DNA from 3 places in the Pseudomonas sp. GW821-FHT02C04 genome. Region 1 is predicted to be linked to each of the others. Evidence: riboswitches for the same ligand, from Rfam matches in the RefSeq annotation. Region 1 holds a riboswitch; each other region holds the start of a gene.
What was found. Region 1 has a riboswitch for cobalamin ahead of cobW (cobalamin biosynthesis protein CobW). Riboswitches for the same ligand answer to the same signal wherever they lie in the genome.

Region 1 (5,189 bases):
ACATCGGACTGACTGCGCTCACTGCGCCAGGCCAGGTCCTTGAAGCTGATCGGCCGACTGATAATCCGGCCGTCGAGCTCCGGCAAGGCGATGTGCATCGCCAGATCCCGAGGGCCGAGGCCTTGCTCGCTGTCACGCCAACCTGGCTCGTTGTCCTGGGCGCAGATCGCCTGGATCACCGGAATGTTGCGACGGAATGGCCGCAGATGCGGCGCTTCCGGGCTGGACTGGGCGAAACCGGTGGTGTTCAGAGTCACCCCAGCCTCGACCTCATCCAGCCAGTCCTCGACCACCGACAGGCAGCCGGGCTCTTTCAAACTGGCCACGGCAATCGGCAGCGGATTGAGTCCGGCAGCCTGCAGCCGTTGGCAGAACACGTCGATAAACGCCGTGTTTGCCGCCTGCAAATGCGAGCGGTAAAACAACACCGCCGCCACCGGTTGACCGGGCCGCCAATCGGCTTGCCAGTCGCTCAGTGCGGCGGTGTTTTTATTTGGGTGGTAAATCGCCGTGCGCGGCAGCGTTTGCGGCTCGCCCCACACGTAATCCCGCGCCAGCCAGCGATTGGCCAGACAGCGGAAGAAGTCCAGCGCATTGCCCATGCCGCCCTGACGAAGAAACTGCCAGAGCCGGTCACGATCCTCGGCACCCACGGTGCTCAAGTCGCTGAGCTCCGGGTCGGGACGGTCATCGCCCGGCACCAGAATCACCTGCACACCACGCTCGGACAACTCGACCAATCGCTCGACGCCATACCGCCAATAAGCGATGCCGCCGTGCAGCGAGATCAGAATGACCTTGGCGTGACGCAGCACTTCATCGACGTACAGGTCGACCGACGCATGGTTCTGCACCTGCATCGGGTTGGCCAGCCGCACGCTCGGGTAATCTTCGGGCAGCTGCTGCGCGGCTTCGGCGAGCAGCGCAAGGCTGGAGTCGCCGCTGCACAGGATCACCAGCTCGGCGGGGGTTTGTCCAAGGTCGGCAATGTTGTCATCCGACACGAAACCGCCGGGCTGGGTCCTGAGCAGGTGCATGGCTTAAACGCTGAGCGCGGTGCGCAGTTGCGCTTCGAGCTGGGCGGCGTCCAGTTCCTGGCCGATCAACACCAGACGCGTCACACGTGCCTCATCGGCGCCCCATTGACGGTCGAAATGCTTGTCGAAACGCGTGCCCACGCCCTGGATCAGCAAGCGCATCGGCTTGTTCGGGATCGCCGCGAAGCCTTTGACCCGTAGGATGCCGTGCTGAACCACCAGTTGCGTCAGCGCGTCGAGCAGCAGGCTTTCGTCAGCTTGCGGCAGTTCGATGGAGATTGAGTCGAAAGCATCGTGATCGTGGTCGTCGTGATCGTCATCGCCTTCACCGTGGTGGTGATCGTGATGGCTGTGACGGCTGTCGATGTGCTCTTCGGAACCGGCACCGAGGCCGATCAGCACGTCCAGCGGCAGGCGACCGTTGCTGGCTTCGATGATTTTCACCGCTGGCGGCAGCTCCTCGGCGACTTCCAGACGCACGCGAGCGAGGTCTTCAGGGCTGGTCTGGTCGGCCTTGTTGAGGATCACCAGGTCGGCGCTGGCCAGTTGGTCGGCGAACAGCTCGTGCAGTGGCGATTCGTGGTCCAGGTTCGGATCGAGCTTGCGCTGGGCATCGACCTGATCCGGGAACGCGGCGAAGGTGCCGGCGGCCACGGCCGGGCTGTCGACCACGGTGATCACCGCGTCAACGGTGCAGGCACTACGGATTTCCGGCCACTGGAAGGCTTGCACCAGCGGTTTTGGCAGAGCCAGGCCCGAAGTTTCGATGAGGATGTGGTCGAGGTCACCGCGACGGGCCACCAGTTCGCGCATCACCGGGAAGAACTCTTCCTGAACGGTGCAGCACAGGCAGCCGTTGGCCAGTTCGTAGACGCGACCGGTGGCTTCTTCTTCGGTGCAGCCGATGGTGCACTGCTTGAGGATTTCACCGTCGATGCCCAGCTCGCCAAACTCGTTGACGATCACCGCGATGCGGCGACCCTGAGCGTTGTCGAGCATGTGCCGCAGCAAGGTGGTTTTACCCGAGCCGAGGAAACCGGTGACGATGGTGACGGGGAGTTTGGCCAGTGTTTTCATCGGATGCCCTTTGGCAAGGTGGCGGGCATACGGGACGAGACCGGCAACGCGGGTGCGTGCCTGGAGAGTTCGCCACCGGATCACCCCGCCCGGTTGAAAGTGAGAATCTGTGACGAGGCAGGTCTCCTGGCTGACGGTGTTCGGGCCTTGGCCCGGTATTCGCTGCGCCTTCCCGCTGGCTCTGGATTGAGTTGGCAGTGGCGTGGCAGCGAACAGCACCGTTCACAGTTGCGGGGGCAGCCGCGGCTTGGACCGCGTTCCCTTCTTAGCTTCGGCGTGGGCCGAAGAACCTCGAAAGCGCAAGGCTACGCAGGGTATTGGGATGGGTCAATGGCCGTTGTTTTTTGATTTTTGGATTTGTGAGCATATCCGTTGCTGCGGTAACGGCTTCCTAGGGTTCCGCCCTTACGGCGGGTCACTTTTGACAAACGCCTCAAAAGTAACCAAAAAGTCTTGGCCCCGGCGTACGGCACTTCGCTGAGGCTCAGTGTTCCCTCGCTACGGTGTCCATCAGGGGGCATCGCCTACGGTTTGCTTCGCTGCACCTCCTCTCGATGTATGCGGCTTCGCCGCACGGCGCTGCGCGCCTACCCCCTGATGAACACCTCCGCTCGGCCTGCCGAAGGGGCAAAAAATCAAAAGCCAAAGCCAGAGCAAAGCCCGATCAAGAGCCCCCTCACCACTCACCACTCACCACGATGAGCGTTAGCTCGAGTAAAGCTTTTGATCTCAAGGCCCGTCGGCAGGCTGAGTGGAGGGATTGATCCGGGGGTGGGAGCGCAGCGACCGTTTGGCGAAGCCAAACACATCGAGAGGAGGTGCAGCGAAGCAAACCGTAGGCGATGCCCCCGGATCAATCCCGGAGCGAAGGAACCCCGAGCCTCAGCGAGGGGCCGAACGTCAGGGTAAAGCCTTTTTGGTTACTTTTTCGGCGTTTGGAAAAAGTGACCCGCCGTAAGGGCGGAACCCTAAGTGGCCATAACCGCAGCAACGGATATGCCCACAAAAACGGATATGCCCACAAAATTGACTAAATTCCCCAACCCATGGTCTCCTACACAACTTGTTACGGGTGCCCTTCACAGGGTGAAACGGGAAACCGGTGAATCATGTGCTTTACTCTAAAGCCATGTCAGTCCGGTGCTGCCCCCGCAACGGTAAGCGAGCGAAGCGTCAGATCCACTGTGCCCAAGGGCATGGGAAGGTGACGCTTGCAGGTCGGCCTGACGCCAACCCCTCGTGAGCCCGGAGACCGGCCCGCAACACACAGTGCGCATCTTGCGTCACTGAACATAACAAACCCGCGGTGGGCGGGCGCTGTTCGAACCTCTGCGTGCCCGACTCGCAGGGGTTTTCATGCGCACCGTTCACCCGCTGACACTCCAGAGGGAAGCGCCATGTCGATCATCAGCAGCACCGGCAGCAACACGGACAAAATCTCCAGCACCACCACCCTGAGCCAACGCCTGACCGCTGCGATCTTCGCGTCGATCCTGGGTGCCAGCCTGGTCTACTTCGCCGGTTTCTCGCACATCGAAGCGGTTCACAACGCCGCTCACGATACCCGCCACAGCGCCGCGTTCCCGTGCCACTGAGACCTGACGACATGATCAAGCGTATTGCGCAGACCGCAGGTTTCACCGGCCTTCTGGCCGCCCTGCTCCTGACGTTGCTGCAAAGCTTCTGGGTGTCGCCGCTGATTCTTCAGGCAGAGACCTTCGAGAAAGCCGAGCCGGTTGCCGCCGTTCACGAACACGCCGCCGGCACCGCCGCCCACACCCACGATGCCGAAGCCTGGGAGCCGGAAAACGGCTGGCAGCGCGTGGTTTCTACAACCGGCGGCAATCTGGTCGTGGCCGTGGGTTTTGCCCTGATGCTGGCCGGTCTGTACACCCTGCGTGCACCGACCAAGACCTCGCAAGGCCTGCTCTGGGGTCTGGCGGGTTACGCGACTTTCGTGCTCGCCCCGACACTGGGTCTGCCGCCTGAGCTGCCGGGCACCGCTGCCGCAGACCTGGCGTCGCGTCAGATGTGGTGGATCGGCACTGCCGCGTCGACCGCTGTCGGCCTGGCGTTGATCGCGTTCGGTGGCAACTGGCTGCTGAAGATCCTCGGCGTGGCGATCCTCGCTGTTCCGCACGTGATCGGCGCCCCGCAACCGGAAGTGCACTCGATGCTCGCTCCGGAAGCACTGGAAGCTCAGTTCAAAATCGCTTCGCAGCTGACCAACGTGGCGTTCTGGCTGGCCCTGGGCCTGATCAGCGCCTGGTTGTTCCGCCGCAAAAGCGAAGGTCAGTACCACGCATGACCGATGACAGCGCAGCGCCGACCTTCGTGGTCGGCCTGGGCTGCCAGCGCGGCTGCCCGGCCAGCACGCTGCGCGCATTGCTTGACCAGGCCTTGCAGGCGCATCGAATTGACCTCGAGAAGGTCAAGGCGCTCGCCAGCATCGACCTCAAGCGCGATGAACCCGGTTTGCAGGAACTCGCCGCCCAACTGGCGCTGCCGTTGCTGTATTTCAGCAGCGAAGAACTGGCCAGTTATCAGCAACGTTTGAGTCATCATTCACAGATCGCCTTCGAACGCACCGGTTGCTATGGCGTAGCGGAAAGTGCCGCGCTGGCGCTCGCCGAACAACTGATCCAGGCCCCGGCAAAACTGCTGATTTCCAGACAAAAATACGCCCAGGCAACCCTGGCATTGGCCGGCGCGGCGTAAATTCCCGATAATCCCCGCTTTCGATCATGAGCATTCTTCATCTGAAGTGCTCTTGAAGCCTCGACCTGCCCTACTTTCACAGGATCCAACGATGACCGTTTACTTCATCGGCGCCGGCCCCGGCGACCCGGAATTGATCACTGTCAAAGGCCAGCGGCTGATCCGCAGCTGCCCGGTGATCATCTATGCAGGTTCGCTGGTGCCAGCGGCGGTGCTGGACGGTCATTCGGCTGAAACCGTGGTCAACAGCGCCGAACTGCATCTGGAACAGATCATCGATCTGATCAAGACTGCCCACGCCAAAGGCCAGGACGTGGCGCGCGTGCATTCGGGTGATCCGACCCTGTATGGCGCCAT
Region 2 (5,189 bases), on a different contig from region 1:
AGCCGACGGTGACGTACAGCTTGCTGCCGTCCTTGCTGGCGATGACGTTCTTGGTCCAGTGATGGTTGAGCGGGCCACCCGGCAGATCCACGACCTTGATCGGCTGGTTCTTGATCTCGGTTGCGCCGGGTTCGTAGTGAAAACGCAGCAAACGGTCGGTGTCGGCGACGTACAGATCGTTGCCGACCAGGGTCATACCGAACGGAGAATTCAGATTTTGTAGAAATACCGTGCGGGTTTCGGCCACGCCATCGTGATCAGCGTCGCGCAACAGGGTGATGCGATTCGGGCTGGGAACCCCGGCGCCGGCGCGACCCATGACTTTTTTCATCACCCAGCCACGTATGCCTTTGCCGTCGTCCGGTTTTGGCGGGGCATTGGTTTCTGCCACCAGGACATCGCCGTTGGGCAGTACGTAGAGCCAGCGCGGGTGATCGAGATTCTCGGCAAACGCCGCCACTTGAGTGCCCGTCGCTGGCGTCGGTTTTGCGCCGGCCGGCCAGCCGATCGCCGGGGCGATGTTCACCGTCGGGATCAGGGTCTTGTTCGGCTCGGGCAGTTTGGGGGACGGGCCGGTGCCGTCCGAGACTTGCAGGCTGGAGGATTCACCACAGGCGGTGAGCCCTCCGGCGAGTGCGATGACGAAAACGAGGTGGGGCTTGCGCATTACTGATCTTCCCTATGAATGCATTCCTAATCATAGAGAAGTGCGCGAGCCCGATGGTTCCACCCCTCAGCCGCGAGCTTCCTTGAACAGCACGGCAATGCCGGGGTGGTAGTTGCCGGCCTCGCTGCGCAATTTGCGATAGGCGTAGGGGAAATACCAGGCGACGGCGCAGGTGTGTTCCTTTTGCAGGTCGTCGACCATGTCCTGCAGTTCCTCGGGGCTGGCGCTGTGCTGGGCTTTCTGTGGGGCGACGAACAGGCAGCCGAGCTTGAGATCGCTGGCGTAGCTGATGCGCTTGGCGTCGCTGGTGATATCGGCCAGGGCCTGGGTCAGATTCAGGCTGTTGACGCGCGGCCAGCGTTGCGTCGCCTGGATGTACGCGCGATCTTCGGCGCCGGCCAGGAACAGGTCGGCGCGGGCGTTGCGTTCGCCTTCCTCGTTCTGCTTGCGGGTGGCGGTATCGCGCAGGGTGACCAGTTCGGCCATCCACGCGGCGGCGGACAATAGGCCGAGGTTGGCTTTTTCGTCATGCCAGTACGGCGTGTCGTTGTCGCCGCGCACGGCGTTGTAGCGGTCGATACAGTCAAACCAGCGTTCCAGCACCGGGCGCAGGAATTCCAGCCGCGGATTGCTGATGATCATGCCTTGCATGGTGCTCTCCCTTGTTATTGTGATGTGCTCTCTGCAGTCAAAAAACATGGCTCTTTGATATCACTGCTGACAGTGTGGCACAAGATTGGCGTCAGATAATTGATCGACGGCAGTTATTCGCTTTCAGGGGGCCTCTTCATTTGACGCTCCCCCCCCAACCCTCTAACCTTCGCGGCTTGTTTCAGGTGCTCTGTGACCGCTGTCGACAGAGTGAAACAGGGAAGCCGGTGAGGCGGGTCTTCAAGCGAAGAATCCTCACGATCCCGGCGCTGCCCCCGCAACGGTAAATGAGTAAAAGCTGCGTCCGATGCCACTGCTGCAAAGCGGGAAGGCGCGCAGCCAGGCCAAGGCCGCTCATGAGCCCGGAGACCGGCCTGATCCATCCAGCGGCATCACGGTGGGCGATGCCAGGCTTGTTGCCTTCTATTCTTGTGCCTGCCCGCCGTTATCCAGCCTCAACGGAGAGCTCCCCCATGACTGATTCCCCCGAACGCGACGAGCGCCATCTGGCGCGCATGCAGCGCAAAAAAGCCGTGATCGACGAGCGCATCGCCAATTCGCCAGACGAATGCGGCCTGGTGCTGGTGCTGACCGGCAATGGCAAAGGCAAAAGCAGCTCGGCGTTCGGCATGCTCGCCCGCGCCATGGGCCACGGCATGCAGTGCGGCGTGGTGCAGTTCATCAAGGGCCGCAACAGCACCGGGGAGGAGCTGTTCTTCCGCCGCTTCCCCGAGCAGGTACGTTTTCATGTGATGGGCGAAGGTTTCACCTGGGAAACCCAGGACCGCCAGCGCGACATCGCCGCTGCCGAGGCTGCCTGGGAAGTCTCCCGTGAGCTGCTGCGTGATCCGTCGATCGGCCTGGTGGTGCTCGATGAGCTGAACATCGCCCTCAAGCACGGTTACCTCGATCTGGATCAGGTGCTCAGCGATCTGCAGGCCCGTCCGCCGATGCAGCATGTGATCGTCACCGGCCGCGCTGCCAAGCCGGAAATGATCGAGATGGGCGACACCGTCACCGAAATGGGCATGATCAAACACGCCTTCCAGGCCGGTATCAAAGCGCAGAAAGGCGTCGAACTTTGAATCAACCACGTCACTGCCCGGCGGTACTGATCGCCGCGCCGGCCTCCGGCCAGGGCAAGACCACCGTCACCGCCGCGCTGGCCCGTCTGCACCGCAATCAGGGGCGCAAGGTCCGCGTGTTCAAGTGCGGCCCGGACTTTCTTGACCCGATGATCCTAGAGCGCGCCAGCGGTGCGCCGGTCTATCAACTGGATATGTGGATGGTCGGCGAGCAGGAAAGTCGTCGACTGCTGTGGGAAGCCGCCGCTGAAGCCGATCTGATCCTGATCGAAGGCGTGATGGGCTTGTTCGACGGCACGCCGTCGAGCGCCGATCTGGCGCGGCATTTCGGCGTGCCGGTACTCGGCGTGATCGATGGCACGGCCATGGCTCAGACGTTTGGTGCGCTGGCCCTGGGTCTGGCGCGCTATCAGCCGGACCTGCCGTTTGCCGGCGTGCTGGCCAACCGCGTCGGCACGGTACGCCATGCGCAATTGCTGGAAGGCAGTCTCACCGAAGGCCTGCGCTGGTACGGCGCGTTGTCCCGGGAAACCGGGATCGAACTGCCAAGCCGCCATCTCGGTCTGGTGCAGGCCAGCGAACTCAATGATCTCGACGTGCGCCTCGACGCCGCCGCCGAAGCGCTGGCCAGCACCTGCGAGGTAGCGCTGCCACCGGCCGTCGAATTCGCCGCGCCTGAAATCGTGAAGACCGAAAGACTGCTCGAAGGCGTGCGAATTGCCGTCGCCCGGGACGAGGCGTTTGCCTTCACCTATGGCGCCAGTCTTGATCTGTTGCGGGCGATGGGCGCGGAGTTGAGCTTCTTCTCGCCGATCCGCGATACGCAATTGCCCGAGGCCGACAGCTTGTACCTGCCCGGCGGTTATCCGGAATTGCATCACGTTGCCTTGTCGCAGAACGCCTCCATGCTCGACGCGATCCGCGCGCATCACGCCGCCGGCAAACCGTTGCTCGCCGAATGTGGTGGCATGTTGTATTTGCTCGATTCGTTGACCGATGTCGAAGGCACCCGCGCCGGACTGGTCGGTTTGCTCAAGGGTGATGCGGTGATGCAGAAGCGTCTGGCAGCGCTGGCCCTGCAATCCGTCGAACTGCCGGAAGGCTTGCTGCGCGGCCACACTTATCACCATTCCCTGACCACCACCGAACTGACCCCCATCGCCCGCGGCCACAGCCCCAATGGCGGGCGTGGCGCCGAAGCGGTGTATCGGGAAGGGCGGATGACTGCCTCGTACGTGCATTTTTACTTCCCGTCGAATCCGTCGGCGATTGCCACACTGTTGGTACCATGACCGACAACGCCTTCACTGAAACCGAGCGCGAAGCGGTCTATCGCGCCATCGCCGAACGTCGCGACATGCGCCACTTCAGCGGCGGCACGGTCGAGCCTGAATTGCTTCGCCGATTGCTTGAAGCCGCACATCAGGCACCGAGCGTCGGCCTGATGCAGCCGTGGCGCTTCATCCGCATCAGCGACCGCGCGCTGCGTGGCCAGATCCAGAACCTTGTTGAAGAAGAGCGCGTACGCACCGCCGAAGCCCTCGGCGAGCGCAGCGACGAGTTCATGAAGCTCAAGGTCGAAGGCATCAATGACTGTGCCGAAGTGTTGGTCGCAGCCTTGATGGACGATCGCGAGCGACACATTTTCGGCCGTCGCACGCTGCCGGAAATGGACATGGCCTCATTGTCTTGCGCGATCCAGAACCTGTGGCTGGCGGCGCGCGCCGAAGGCCTGGGCATGGGCTGGGTGTCGCTGTTCGAACCGCAGGCGCTGGCCGATCTGCTGAAACTGCCGGCCGGGGCCAAGCCGCTGGCGGTTCTTTGTCTGGGGCCGGTCAAGGAATTCTATCCGGCGCCGATGCTGGTACTCGAAGGGTGGGCGCAGGCGCGTCCGCTCAATGAGCTGCTGTATGAAAATTTCTGGGGAGTGAGTCAATGAGTGTGGCGTTGTTGAGTGTCGCCGCGGTTGCGCTGGACGCGCTGCTGGGTGAACCGAAACGCTGGCATCCGCTGGTGGCGTTCGGCAATTTCGCCGGGCGCATCGAGCAACGTTTCAATAGCGGCGGTCGCGGCTGGCGCAGCCATGGCGTCACCGCGTGGGTGATTGCAGTGCTGCCGCTGACCCTGCTCGCCACGGCATTGTCCTGGGCGCCGTATGTAGGCTGGGTGGTCGAGATTCTCGCGCTGTATTGCGCCCTCGGCATGCGCAGCCTCGGCGAGCACGTCGAGCCGGTGGCCAAGGCCCTGCGCAGCGATGATCTGGAAGAGGCGCGCAAGCGCGTGGGGTATCTGGTCAGCCGTCAGACCAGCGAACTGGACAGCACCGCTGTCGCCCGCGCCGCCACTGAATCGGTGCTGGAGAACGGCAGCGATGCAGTGTTCGCCGCACTGTTCTGGTTTGCCGTGGCCGGTGCGCCGGGCGTGGTGCTCTATCGCCTGAGCAACACGCTCGACGCGATGTGGGGCTATCGCAACGAGCGTTTCGAGCGTTTCGGCTGGGCGGCGGCGAAGATCGACGACGTCCTCAACTACATTCCTGCGCGGCTGGTGGCGTTGACCTACGCGCTGCTGGGCAAGACCCGACTCGCACTGAAATGCTGGAGAACGCAGGCGCCGAAATGGGACAGCCCGAACGCAGGTCCAGTGATGGCCGCCGGCGCAGGTGCGCTGGGTGTCGAGTTGGGCGGGCCGGCGATCTATCACGGCGAGCTGCACGAGCGTCCGCAACTGGGCGAAGGCACGCCAGCCGACGCCGATTCCATCGATCGTGGCTGGCAATTGGTCCA
Region 3 (5,189 bases), 640 kb from region 1:
CAGCAGCCGCGGTAATACGAGTTGGCCGTATGGTAAGCGTGAATCGGGAGTACCGAAAGCTGTACGATCCCCTTTTTATACGAATCTAGTTCACATAAGGCTCATTCAGCTTATCCAGCGCCTCGACGATTGCGGTCGTTTGGGCTTTTGCTGCATCGTCCATGACCTGATCAACCACGGCCTGAACTTCCACCACTCTGTCTAACAGTGCGCGACCTTCCTTGGTGCTGGAAAGAATGCTTTCGGTTTCCTCGAGACTCTTGTTGTTGGCACGAATCATCACTTCGAGTTCTTCTTCGTTGAAATGGTCGGCGTAGACATCAATGATCTGGTTTTTGGTCGCTTCCCTATCCAGGTTTTTTGTCACGACTTCGCGAATGGTGTCGGTCGGCAGTGCCCAGTAGTGTGAGTTGAAGAATTCCAACAACACGTTCAGGCGGGACTCGAAGTCGTCGTAGCGAGTGGATTCGACCAGTTCCCGCGCTTTGTCCTTGCTGCCACCGCAAGCAGTCAGAACCACGGCAAGTAACACAGCGAACGATATTGTTCTCAAACCCATGAGCGTCTTTCCTTGATCAATCTGCAGGTATGGATTGGGTGGCATGATTCAGATGCCAGGGGCCAGTGGCCCGGGATTCTATCGGGTCTTCAGAGATTTCTCGCGGTGATGTTCAAGGTAAGGCCCTGAGCCGTTCTGCCAACTCCGACGCCACCCGACCACTGCCCACCGTCGGCAACAGATGCGTGAAGGGAATATCGATCATCCGGTTCTGGCGTACGGCCCGCAAGGTCGACAGCACCGGATCCTGCATCAGCAACTGACGCTTGCGACTGGCCGGCGACCATTGCGCGTCGGCCAGCAGGACCACGTCCGGGTCACTGGTGAGCAGGGTTTCGCGGCTGACGGTCACCCGGTATTGATTGATGTCGGCGAACAGGTTTCGAGCCCCGGCTGCTGCCAGCAGTGTGGTGACGAAACCGCGCCGGCCTTCACTGTCGAGACCGTTGACCTCGCTGTCGAGATAGAACACTGACAGCGGCCTGCCCGGGCGGGTTAAAGCCTTGGCCTTTTCCAGATCGGCATCCATCGCATCGCTCAGTTCCCGAGCGCGCTGTTGTCGGTGCAGCAAGGCGCCGAGGGTCGAGAGGTCGTTGCGGATGTGTTCGAAGTAATCCAGTGAATGTCCGTTGCAGGCCGATTCCAGCAAATACGAAGCCACGCCGTTGCGCCCCAGCCCGCTGCGTGACGTCACGCCGTTGCCAAACGCCGTGGCGAAGCCGCCGACCACGAGATCCGGTTTCTGCGCGTACAGCACTTCGCTCGACGGATAGCGGGGGGAGATCACTGGCACGCCGAAATATTCGGTCTGAGGCGTACCGGTGTCATCCAGATAGGCAACGCCTGCCAGCGTCGGGCCCGCGCCCAACGCCAACACAAGATCGGCCGCATGCTGATTTAGAGCGACAATCCGTGACGGTGGCGTTGCCGGCAGGTGCCAGGTCTCGCCACAATTGCGGTAGTCATCTGCCAGAACCGGAGAAGCGCAGAGCAGGGCGCCCGCCAGAAAACACAGCGTTCTCACGAGCGCTCCTTGATCAACAGATCCTCGACCACTTCGCCGCCCACCAGGTGCACTTCGACCAGCCGCTGCGCATCCGCGTGGCTGCGTACGCCATACCAGCAGGTCTCCGGATACACCGTCATGACCGGCCCCAGGTTGCACGGGAACTGACAGTGCGTGCGGGTCAGCAAAACCCCGCCCGGTGTCTCGATGCGGTCATGCGCCAGCAAGTGTCGACGCAGGGTTTTCCATATCTGCAAGGCGCCGCGCTGGGTGCAGCGCGGGCCGGTGCAGAGGAAGACGTGGCGGGCATGGGCGGGAACATGCGACCAGTCCGGGTGCGTGTCGACGCCGTCGATGGTTTTGATTTCAGCCATCAGAAACGGTACGTGTAGCGCACTTCGGAGGTGAACGGCCGTCCGAGGTTGTCGACGTTGTTCGAACGGCTGGTGACGTAATCGCGGTCGAACAGGTTTTCCACCAGCAGGCTCAGTCGGTGCTGGTGCGCGCCGTCCAGGTAGCGATAAGCATCGGCGTCCACCACGGCGTAATGGCCGTACTCGACCTGTTTCGAGCTGATCACATCGCGAATGTAGCGGATTGCACCCCCGGCGCCCCACATCCGGTCAACCGACTCATAACCGACGCGTGATCGGGCGAAGAAGCTCGGAACGTCGTTGAGCGTGACGCCTGCGCGCGATTCGGTGAGGTTGCGGGTCATGTCCGCCTGCAGGCTCCATTGCTCGTTGAGCGCCAGTTTGGCGTCCGCCTCGAAACCGCGCATCTGGATCTGTCCCTGGCCGTTGACCCACTGGATGTCGTCGAGGGTAATCAGGTCGTCGATCTTGCGTTTGAACAGGGTGACGCTGGCGCTGAACTCGCGATCGAGCAGCAAGCCTTTGTAGTCGAGGCCGAGTTCGGCGTTGCGACTTTTCTCTGGTTTCAGGTTGCGGTTGCCCAACTCGTCGCCCGGTTCGTTGACGAATAGTTGCTCGGCGTTCGGCAGTTTGTAGGCCGTGCCGTACTGGCCGCGCAGTGCCCAGTGTTCATTGAGGTCATACAGCGAAGTGAGCATGCCGACCGTGGCACTGTCGCCGCCGCCCATGGCTTCGTGACGAATACCGATGCTCGGGTGCCAGTCGGGCAGGGCGTCGATCTGCGGGCGCAACTGGGTGTACAGCGCGTGGGCTTCAGCCTTGTCATTGTCGATGATCAGCACATCGTCCTGGCCCTTGAACCATTGGTTGTCTGTACCGAACACCAGCACATGGCCGCCGGGCAATTCAGCCTTGCCTTCGGCCTGCACACCCCAGTCGGTGAAGCCCCAGTAGTCGTTGTGATTGATGGTTCTGGTGCCGCCATTGGCGGTGTTGTTGATGCGCGTGTAGCGGGTGTCCCAGTCGTTGATGTGGCCTTTGACGAAATAGCTCAGGCGCTCGTTGAGGGGCTGTTCGAAGGTCGCCGTGGCGATCTGCTGGACGCGGTCGTTGGTGGTCTTGTGGTTGTCGACCGGCCGGGCGAAGTCGAGGTTGGCGTCGGCGTATTGGTAGAACAATTCCATCCGCGCATCGTCGCCAAAGGACTGAATCGCCTTGCCGCCGAAGGTGGTGACTTCGTAGGCGCGCTTCTTGTTGCTGTCGTTCTTGATGTCGCGATTGCGAAACGGCTGATAGCCATCCGAAACGTTATGACTGACGTAGGCCAGCAAGCCCAGGTCGCCGAAACCGTTGGTGAAGATGTTCTCGACTCGCGCATCCTCGGTGGTGCCGCCGAAGGTATCCACGCCCATGTTCACTTCGCCGGAGGCTTTGCGGCTCTGCGGGCTGCGAGTCACGATGTTGATCACGCCGGACACGGCCTGCGTGCCGAACAGCAGGCTCTGCCCACCTTTGAGCACTTCGATGCGTTCGATGGCGTTGGCCGGCAGGGTGTCCAGATACAGGCCGCCGTACAGGCGATTGTTCAGACGCACGCCGTCGAGCAGGATCAGCGTGTCATCGTTGCGCCCGCCCAGCAGGGAATAGGTGCCGTAGTCGAACGGGCCGTTTTTCGGCGCGACGTACAGGCCGGGAATGAACATCTGCATCACGCGGCTGACATCGGCGCTGGGGCCGGCGCGCTCGATCTGCTCGCGGGTGACGATCTCGACCTTGCTGCCGAACTGTGCCATGTCGGCCACGGTCGTGGACTCCACGGACGGCGCGGACACGATTTGCTGAGTGAGTTCGAGCGGCGCGTCGTCCGCCAGCAACAGGGGGCTGAACAGACAGCCGAGCAACAGGGATGGAGCCGGAGTGTTGAAAGGTCGAATCATTGTCTTCTCGAAAGGATCTTCGCAGAAGAGCATGCAGGAGAAGGCATCGCGCACACGCCGACACCGGCCCATGCCCGCCCACCGCAGGATTTTGCCAAACAGAATTTCAGGCCGGTCTCCGGGCTCGCGCGTATGGACGCCTTCACCTTCCCATGGCCGTCTGGCCACAGTGGTGTGTCGAAAGCATCACGCGCCTACCGTTGCGGGGGCAGCACCGGACTTGTTCGAAAGGAACGTACCGGTTTCCCGTTTCACCCCATGCACGGCGGCATGGGACACCTGAAACAGGGCGGCATCTGAACATTCGGATGACCGCTCGTCAACATGGGCTGCGGATTGCCGTTGCTGATTTCTCGACAACCGCCAGTGTTCTCACGTCTGAAAAAATCGACCGGGACGGCACGCGCTCAACGCGGAGAAGTCCTCTCCTTCGATAATTTCTTCACTGGCCAGACGACCCACAATTGCCGCCAACGTCACGCCGGGATGCATCGTGCAGACGTAGATGTGATTGGCTCCGGGGAGATAGCCGATCACGGGTATGCCGTCCGCAGCAATGGGTCTGAGCCCGACACAGGACGATTCCGGTTCGATGGAAATGATCCCGCTCAATTCGTCCCGGATGGCGGCTGCGGTTCGTAGCGCTATCGCTTCAGGGCGGTTTTCCTGGGCGTCGTCCAGATAATCCTCCGCCGCCAGCAACGTCCCCTCCGAGCCTTGTCTCACTTCCATTTCAGGACTGGAAATCAGCGTGTTCACCCGATCGGGTTGCATCCGGTAGCGGATGAAAATGGCGGGAGAGGCCGCGATTGGAAGGGACAGGTTCAGAACCTGCGTCAGCTGCGTGATACCGGTCCCGGCGGCCAATACAACCACGTCGCTGTCGATGATGCCCTTTGCGGTTTTGATGCCTGTCACCTTGGCATTGCGGGTAGTGAAACCGAGCACCCGGGTTTGCGTAAGCACTTTTGCGCCAAGTGTCCGGGCACCTGCAATCAACGCGTGGGTGACTTGTACGGCGTCCAGCGCACCGGCTTCGGTATCGTAAAAAGCGCTCTGCGGGGGATGCCTGAGATTGGGCTCAAGTTCGAGAATTTGCTGACGAGACAACCGCGTTGTGGAGGGGCGGGGATTGGCGGCTGGCGACTCGGTTTCCGACCCCGCGCCGTATGAAAGGGAACCGGTCCATCGAATCTCCAGTCCGGGCAACTGTGCTTCGAGTCGACGGTATTCCTGAATGGCCGCCCCACGAATTTGCGCGACAGGATCAGGCCCGTTGTGCGAGGTGTTGATCCATGCAAACGAGCGCCCGG

Region 2: another riboswitch for cobalamin. It lies ahead of cobO (cob(I)yrinic acid a,c-diamide adenosyltransferase); the one in region 1 lies ahead of cobW (cobalamin biosynthesis protein CobW).
Region 3: another riboswitch for cobalamin. It lies ahead of AC07VV_RS02650 (TonB-dependent receptor plug domain-containing protein); the one in region 1 lies ahead of cobW (cobalamin biosynthesis protein CobW).

The regions. Positions count from the first base shown of each region.
Region 1 covers NZ_JBWKVT010000001.1:1,239,574-1,244,762, forward strand. Annotated here, with positions in the region: gene cobN (cobaltochelatase subunit CobN) at 1-1,037, opposite strand, end outside; gene cobW (cobalamin biosynthesis protein CobW) at 1,041-2,114, opposite strand; cobalamin riboswitch at 2,214-2,423, opposite strand; cobalamin riboswitch at 3,168-3,389, shown strand; gene AC07VV_RS05655 (CbtB domain-containing protein) at 3,512-3,709, shown strand; gene AC07VV_RS05660 (CbtA family protein) at 3,721-4,422, shown strand; gene AC07VV_RS05665 (cobalamin biosynthesis protein) at 4,419-4,832, shown strand; gene cobM (precorrin-4 C(11)-methyltransferase) at 4,924-5,189, shown strand, end outside.
Region 2 covers NZ_JBWKVT010000003.1:32,946-38,134, reverse strand. Annotated here, with positions in the region: gene AC07VV_RS12090 (PQQ-dependent sugar dehydrogenase) at 1-667, opposite strand, end outside; gene AC07VV_RS12085 (hypothetical protein) at 734-1,318, opposite strand; cobalamin riboswitch at 1,485-1,710, shown strand; gene cobO (cob(I)yrinic acid a,c-diamide adenosyltransferase) at 1,792-2,403, shown strand; gene AC07VV_RS12075 (cobyrinic acid a,c-diamide synthase CobB) at 2,400-3,695, shown strand; gene bluB (5,6-dimethylbenzimidazole synthase) at 3,692-4,342, shown strand; gene cbiB (adenosylcobinamide-phosphate synthase CbiB) at 4,339-5,189, shown strand, end outside.
Region 3 covers NZ_JBWKVT010000001.1:595,599-600,787, forward strand. Annotated here, with positions in the region: gene AC07VV_RS02635 (DUF2059 domain-containing protein) at 86-559, opposite strand; gene AC07VV_RS02640 (ABC transporter substrate-binding protein) at 672-1,583, opposite strand; gene AC07VV_RS02645 ((2Fe-2S) ferredoxin domain-containing protein) at 1,580-1,939, opposite strand; gene AC07VV_RS02650 (TonB-dependent receptor plug domain-containing protein) at 1,939-3,876, opposite strand; cobalamin riboswitch at 3,969-4,174, opposite strand; gene AC07VV_RS02655 (NAD(P)/FAD-dependent oxidoreductase) at 4,249-5,189, opposite strand, start outside.